Linked DNA regions of Rhizobium sp. N324. The protein of the gene in region 1 binds, or shares a complex with, the protein of each later gene. Links are inferred from orthologs where the notes say so. Each region holds a gene or a part of one and is shown in the gene's direction. Other genes may lie near its edges. The genes, in order: hfq and AMK05_RS09360.

Region 1 (3,269 bases):
GCCGTGCTGCAGGCGCATGATTGGCCGGGTAATATCCGCCAGCTGCGCAACAATATTGAGCGGCTGATGATCCTTGCCCGCACAGACGGGCCGGATGCGCCGATCACCGCCGATATGCTGCCGACTGATCTCGGCGACATGCTGCCGAAGGTCTCCGCGAAAAACGATTATCACATCATGACGCTGCCGCTGCGCGAAGCCCGCGAGATGTTCGAGAAGGATTATCTGATCGCCCAGATCAACCGCTTCGGCGGCAATATCTCGCGCACCGCCGAGTTCGTCGGCATGGAGCGTTCGGCGCTGCATCGCAAGCTGAAGTCGCTCGGCGTCTGATCTTTCCGGCGCGGCCATTGCCACGCCGCATTCCCTTATAGCTTTCTGCAAGACCAGGTTTCCCATGCCGAGAATTGCCTATGTAAATGGCCGTTACGTCAAGCATTCCGATGCCAGCGTGCATATCGAGGACCGCGGCTACCAGTTTGCCGACGGCGTCTACGAGGTCTGCGAGGTCCGTCACGGCTATATCGTCGACCTCACGCGCCATCTGAACCGCCTCGACCGTTCGCTGGGTGAACTCGGTATCGCCTGGCCGATGGGTCGGGCGGCGCTGACGCAGGTCATCCGCGAGACGCTGCGCCGCAACCATGTCCGCAACGGGCTTTTCTATATGCAGGTGACGCGCGGCGTCGCCCGCCGCGACCATGTCTTCCCGGCCGAGGGAACGCCGCCGTCGCTTGTCATCACCGCCAAGAGCACCGATCCCAAAATCATCGCCGCCAAGAATGCCAACGGCATCAGGGCGATCACCGTTACCGACAATCGCTGGGGCCGCGTCGACATCAAATCCGTCGGCCTGCTGCCGAATGCCATGGCCCGCCAGCAGGCCAAGGAGGCCGGCGCCCAGGAGGCGATCTATGTCGATGGCGACGGCATGGTGAAGGAAGGGGCGGCGACCAATATCTGGATCGTCGATTCCGAGGGAACGTTGGTGACGCGGCCGGCCGAACACGGCATCCTGCGCGGCATTACCCGCACCACATTGATGGATGTCGCAGCCAAGCTCGGGTTGAAGATTACCGAGCGGAACTTCTCGGTTTCCGAGATGCTCGCCGCCCGCGAGGTCTTCCTGACCGCAGCCACAAGTATTTGTTTTCCGGTCGTTTCCGTCGATGGCCAGACGATCGCCAACGGTCATCCGGGCAGTGTCTCGCAGAAAGTCCGCGAAGCCTTTTTCGACGTTGCGGAAAAGATTGCGATTTGATACCAAGATTTGCTGGACGGGTGGAATGAGGGTGCCACCGGTCTTGCATGGTGAGGTTGATTGATACTCCACCGGCCAGCTCAGGTCGGCAATAAAGAAAGAAGCGGCGCGATGGCGGAACGTTCTCAGAATCTTCAGGATCTATTTCTCAATACTGTTCGCAAGCAAAAGATTTCCCTGACAATCTTTTTGATCAACGGCGTGAAACTCACGGGCGTTGTTACCTCTTTCGACAATTTCTGTGTTCTTCTTCGCCGTGACGGCCATTCGCAGCTCGTGTATAAACATGCGATCTCGACGATCATGCCGGGCCAGCCCATGCAGATGTTCGAGAGCGAAGAAGCAGCGTCCTAACAGGATCAGCCGTCATTTCGACACGCGATACCAAGAAGGATTCGATCATCCCTGAGGCCGCCAAGCACAGGGACGACATGCGCGCGACCGTCGTCGTGCCGGTTCTGAAATCGCGCAGCCGCGGCGGCCAGAGCGAATCGGCCTCGACCCGCACGCCGGAAAGCCGGCTGGAAGAGGCGACCGGCCTTGCCCAGGCGATCGACCTCGACGTGGTCAACGGCCAGGTCGTGCCGGTCAACGATCCGAGACCGGCGACATTGCTCGGCACCGGCAAGATCGAGGAGATCAAGGCGCTGCTCGACGAGCGCGATTCCGGTCTCGTCATCGTCGATCATCCACTGACCCCGGTGCAGCAGCGCAATCTCGAAAAGGAATGGAACGCCAAGGTCATCGACCGGACGGGCCTCATCCTCGAAATCTTCGGCCGCCGCGCCTCCACCAAGGAAGGCACGCTGCAGGTCGATCTCGCCCATCTGAATTACCAGAAGGGTCGGCTGGTCAGAAGCTGGACCCACCTTGAACGCCAGCGCGGCGGCGGCGGCTTCATGGGCGGCCCGGGCGAAACCCAGATCGAAGCCGACCGGCGGATGCTGCAGGACCGGATCATCAAGCTCGAACGCGAGCTGGAGCAGGTCGTGCGCACCCGCCAGCTCCACCGCGCCAAGCGCCGCAAGGTGCCGCACCCGATCGTGGCGCTCGTCGGTTATACCAATGCCGGCAAATCGACGCTGTTCAACCGCATCACTGGCGCCGGCGTGCTGGCCGAAGACATGCTCTTTGCGACGCTTGACCCGACGCTGCGCCGCATGAAGCTGCCGCACGGCCGCACCGTCATCCTGTCCGATACCGTCGGCTTCATCTCCGACCTGCCGACCCATCTGGTCGCCGCCTTCCGGGCAACGCTGGAAGAGGTGCTGGAAGCCGATCTCATCCTGCATGTCCGCGACATGTCCGATGCCGACAACCAGGCGCAGAGCTCCGACGTCATGCGCATTCTCGGCGACCTCGGCATCGACGAGGCCGAATCCGATAAGCGGCTGATCGAGGTCTGGAACAAGATCGACCGGCTGGAGCCCGAGGTCCACGACGCCATGGTGCAGAAATCAACAGGCGCCAGCAACGTCGTCGCCGTTTCGGCCGTCAGCGGCGAGGGCGTCGACACGCTGATGGACGAGATCAGCCGCCGGCTCTCCGGCGTTATGACCGAAACCACCGTCCGCCTTCCCGTCGACAAGCTGGCGCTGCTGCCCTGGCTCTACGACCACGCGATCGTCGACGGCCGCGAGGACAACGAAGACGGCTCGATCACGCTCGATTTGCGCCTCTCCGAAACCGAAGCCACCGAACTCGAACGCCGTATCGGAAATGGGCCGAAGCCGCCGCGCGAGGATTGGGAGCGGTGAGCGGGCCTTCGGGCGCGCGCTTTCCTCCATCCTCTTAAACGGCGGATCGGACAGCTCAGCAAGGGCCGAATGGCTCGATTGAGTGAGAGGAAGCAGGGACGTTGCCACATCTCCCTTCTCCCCGGCGGGGAGAAGATGCCGGCAGGCAGATGAGGGGAGCGGCAAAGCCGCGAATGCGCTGAGCGCAAGCGAAGGGCAATGAATGGGGGGCCGTGTGGCCCCCTCATCCGACCCTTCGGGCCACCTTCTCC
Region 2 (3,316 bases), 210 kb from region 1 along the record:
TTCGCGAACCGGCCTTTCCGAGGCCGACGCACGCACCCGCGTCGATACGGTGCTGAAGCGGATCGACGATGCCAAGGTCGCCACCCAGAAGGCTGCCGACGAGGCACGCAAGGCGGCCTCGACCACCGCCCTGCTCGGCTCGCTGTCGCTTCTGGTCGGGGCTTTCATTGCCTCCGCCGCCGCCGCGTTCGGCGGATCTCAACGCGACGAAGAGGAAGATCTCCTCGTCAGGCCTCGTATCTAGGATTGATTGAAACCGGGGTGCGGGGTCGAAAGGCCCCGCACCCTATTTTTGTGCGGGCCGCGGCTTTGGTGTTGTTGGATCATCTGCCGCCGTCAGGCGGCTTCTTTCCACAGTGGCTGTTTATTTCTCATCAAACGGAACATGTGGCCATTTTTGAGCTTCGGATAGGTCACACCCTTTCCGGAGAAAATAGATGGCCAAGAAGACGAAGACCTCGCCCTCGGACAACGCGACGATTCATGATCAGAAACTGCATCGGGGTGCAGGTGGTGAGCTTCATCAGTTTGCCGAAGACGGCATGCCGGTGCTAACCACGGCGCAAGGCGGCCCGGTCTCCGATGATCAGAACACGCTTCGTCTCGGCGCCCGTGGCCCCGCCCTCATCGATGATTTCCATTTCCGCGAAAAGATCTTTCATTTCGATCACGAGCGCATCCCCGAGCGGGTCGTGCATGCGCGCGGCTACGGCGCCCATGGCTATTTCGAAACATATGAATCGCTGGCCGCCTATACCCGGGCCGATCTCTTCCAGCGGCCCGGCGAAAAGACGCCGGCCTTCGTCCGGTTTTCGACAGTCGCCGGCAGCAAGGGTTCCTTCGATCTGGCGCGCGACGTGCGCGGCTTCGCGGTGAAGCTCTATACGCAGCAGGGGAATTGGGATCTGGTCGGCAACAATATCCCGGTCTTCTTCATTCAGGACGCGATCAGGTTTCCCGACATCATTCATGCCGTAAAGCCGGAACCCGACAGGCAATTTCCGCAGGCGCAGTCGGCGCATGACAATTTCTGGGACTTCATCTCCCTCACCCCCGAAAGCATGCACATGATCATGTGGGTCATGTCGGATCGCGCCATCCCGCGTTCCTTCCGTTTCATGGAGGGCTTTGGCGTGCACACATTCCGTTTCGTCAACGCCGCCGATGAATCGACCTTCGTCAAATTCCATTGGAAACCGAAACTCGGCCTGCAATCCGTCGCCTGGAACGAAGCGGTCAAGATCAATGGCGCGGATCCGGATTTCCACCGCCGCGACCTTTGGCAGTCGATCCAGTCAGGAAACTTCCCGGAATGGGAACTTTGCGTCCAGCTTTTCGACCAGGACTTCGCCGACACGTTCGACTTCGACATCCTCGATCCGACGAAGATCATTCCGGAGGAGATCCTTCCGGTCAAACCGGTCGGCCGGCTGGTGCTCGACCGAATGCCCGAAAACTTCTTCGCCGAGACCGAGCAGGTCGCCTTCATGACACAGAACGTTCCGCCCGGCATAGACTTCAGCAACGACCCGCTGCTGCAGGGGCGGAACTTTTCCTATCTCGACACGCAACTGAAACGTCTGGGCGGCCCGAATTTCACCCATCTGCCGATCAATGCTCCGAAATGTCCCTTCCACAATTTCCAGCAGGATGGCCACATGGCGATGCGCAATCCTGTCGGGCGGGTCAATTACCAGCCGAATTCCTGGAATCAGGGGCCGCGGGAATCGCCGGTACAGGGCTATCGTCACTTCCCGGCCGAGGAGCAGGGTGCCAAGGTCCGATTGCGGCCGGAAAGCTTTGCCGATCACTACAGCCAGGCCAGGCAGTTCTTCATCAGCCAGACCCCGCCGGAGCAACGCCATATCGCGGCAGCGCTGATCTTCGAGTTGAGCAAGGTCGAAACACCGGTCATTCGCGAGCGCATGGTTTCCCATCTCATCAACATCGATGAGACGCTGGCGAGCAAGGTCGGCCACGCACTCGGCTTCAAATCGATGCCGAAGCCCGCCGATGCCGCCATGCCGACACGCCAGGATCTCGAGCCGTCGCCGGCGCTCAGCATCGTCGAGCGCGGCCCCAAGCGGTTCGAAGGACGCAAGCTCGGCATTCTTGTCACCGACGGCGCCGATGCCGCGATCTTCAGGGCGCTGCTTGCCGAAATTACCGAACAGAAGGCCGTATTCGAAGTGATCGCGCCAAAGATCGGCGGCGTGACGCTCTCGGACGGCAATTGGATCGAGGCGCACCAGATGATCGACGGCGGACCTTCGGTGCTCTACGACGCCGTCGCGCTGCTCCCCTCGTCGGCGGGAAGCAGTGATCTGCTGAAGGAGGCAACGGCCCGTGATTTCGTCTCGGATGCCTTCGTGCACTGCAAGTTCATCGGCTATGTGGAAACGGCGCTGCCGCTGATGCAAAAGGCCGGCATTGCCGATTCACTGGATGAAGGCGTGATTGCGCTTAAAGCAGCCGGAGATGTCGCGGCCTTTATCAAGGCGCTCGGCAAATTGCGTGTCTGGGGCCGGGAGCCGTCGCTCAAACTGAATTGACTTTGTCGTCGTGGCTCGTCGCCGTTCGGTGACATAGATTAAAACCCGCGGAAACGCGGGTTTTATACTGTTGGCAACGCGGATTTTATTGAGCCGGGGTGATGGAAACAGCTTCGATTTGCCCCATCTTCAATGTTGTGCGCTGTGGAGAGACGTATGCGCTGGCGTTTTCGACAGGTCTCCGACTTTGCCGTCTTGTGGGCAGGACATCGCGCGGTCCCTGTGACACTGATCATATTGGCAGTCTTATGGGCGGCAGCCGGTCTGCATTTTTCCTTCCCGCGGCAATGGTTTCTGCTGACCAACATGGTCGGCACGCTCATCATATTTTTCATTTTGCTGCTGGTGCAGAATTCCCAAAATCGGGACATGATGGCGCTGCATGCCAAGCTCGACGAACTGATCCGATCGAGCAAGGCAAGAAATCACTGGATTTCGGCTGAGAAGAGAGATGCCGAGGCCATTGAGGAAATGCGTCGGCAACACCACGACCAGATCTCAGAGACAACGACCTGAAACGCGCATCAGGTGGACGCTGCATCGGCTGCAGATTTTTCATCCGCTTTTTCCTCGACGCATTCGGCCTGCGCGGCAAGCGTCTTGCTCATTTCCCTGAGTTCCTCCTCCTCCAGCTTTTCGATACCGACGAACTTGTTGGCGGCCTGGCTCGTCAGGATAAGCTCGTCGAGCTTGGCCTGCACCGCCTTGCCGTCGCGGTTCTGGCTGTTCTGCAGCACAAACACCATCAGGAAGGTGATGATGGT

Evidence for each region.
Region 2: the proteins of hfq (region 1) and AMK05_RS09360 are in contact, whole or in part, in a crystal structure (PDB 3VU3), measured with the Escherichia coli proteins. The link is inferred for Rhizobium sp. N324 from one-to-one orthologs.

Annotation. Positions count from the first base shown.
Region 1 is NZ_CP013630.1:2,154,555-2,157,823, forward strand. The notes cover bases 47-2,993. They hold hfq (RNA chaperone Hfq), read left to right. Parts: upstream 47-1,372; coding sequence 1,373-1,615; downstream 1,616-2,993. Other genes in these bases: ntrX (nitrogen assimilation response regulator NtrX), read left to right, coding at 47-333; AMK05_RS10430 (D-amino-acid transaminase), read left to right, coding at 398-1,261; hflX (GTPase HflX), read left to right, coding at 1,693-2,993. Outside these bases: more of ntrX, read left to right, coding at 1-46; more of hflX, read left to right, coding at 2,994-3,018. UniProt on the Escherichia coli protein: RNA chaperone that binds small regulatory RNA (sRNAs) and mRNAs to facilitate mRNA translational regulation in response to envelope stress, environmental stress and changes in metabolite concentrations.
Region 2 is NZ_CP013630.1:1,948,789-1,952,104, reverse strand. The notes cover bases 1-2,994. They hold AMK05_RS09360 (catalase), read left to right. Parts: upstream 1-437; coding sequence 438-2,552; downstream 2,553-2,994. Other genes in these bases: AMK05_RS09355 (low affinity iron permease family protein), read left to right, coding at 2,709-2,994; AMK05_RS09365 (hypothetical protein), read left to right, coding at 1-244. In the rest of the region: more of AMK05_RS09355, read left to right, coding at 2,995-3,068; AMK05_RS09350 (low affinity iron permease family protein), read right to left, coding at 3,077-3,316.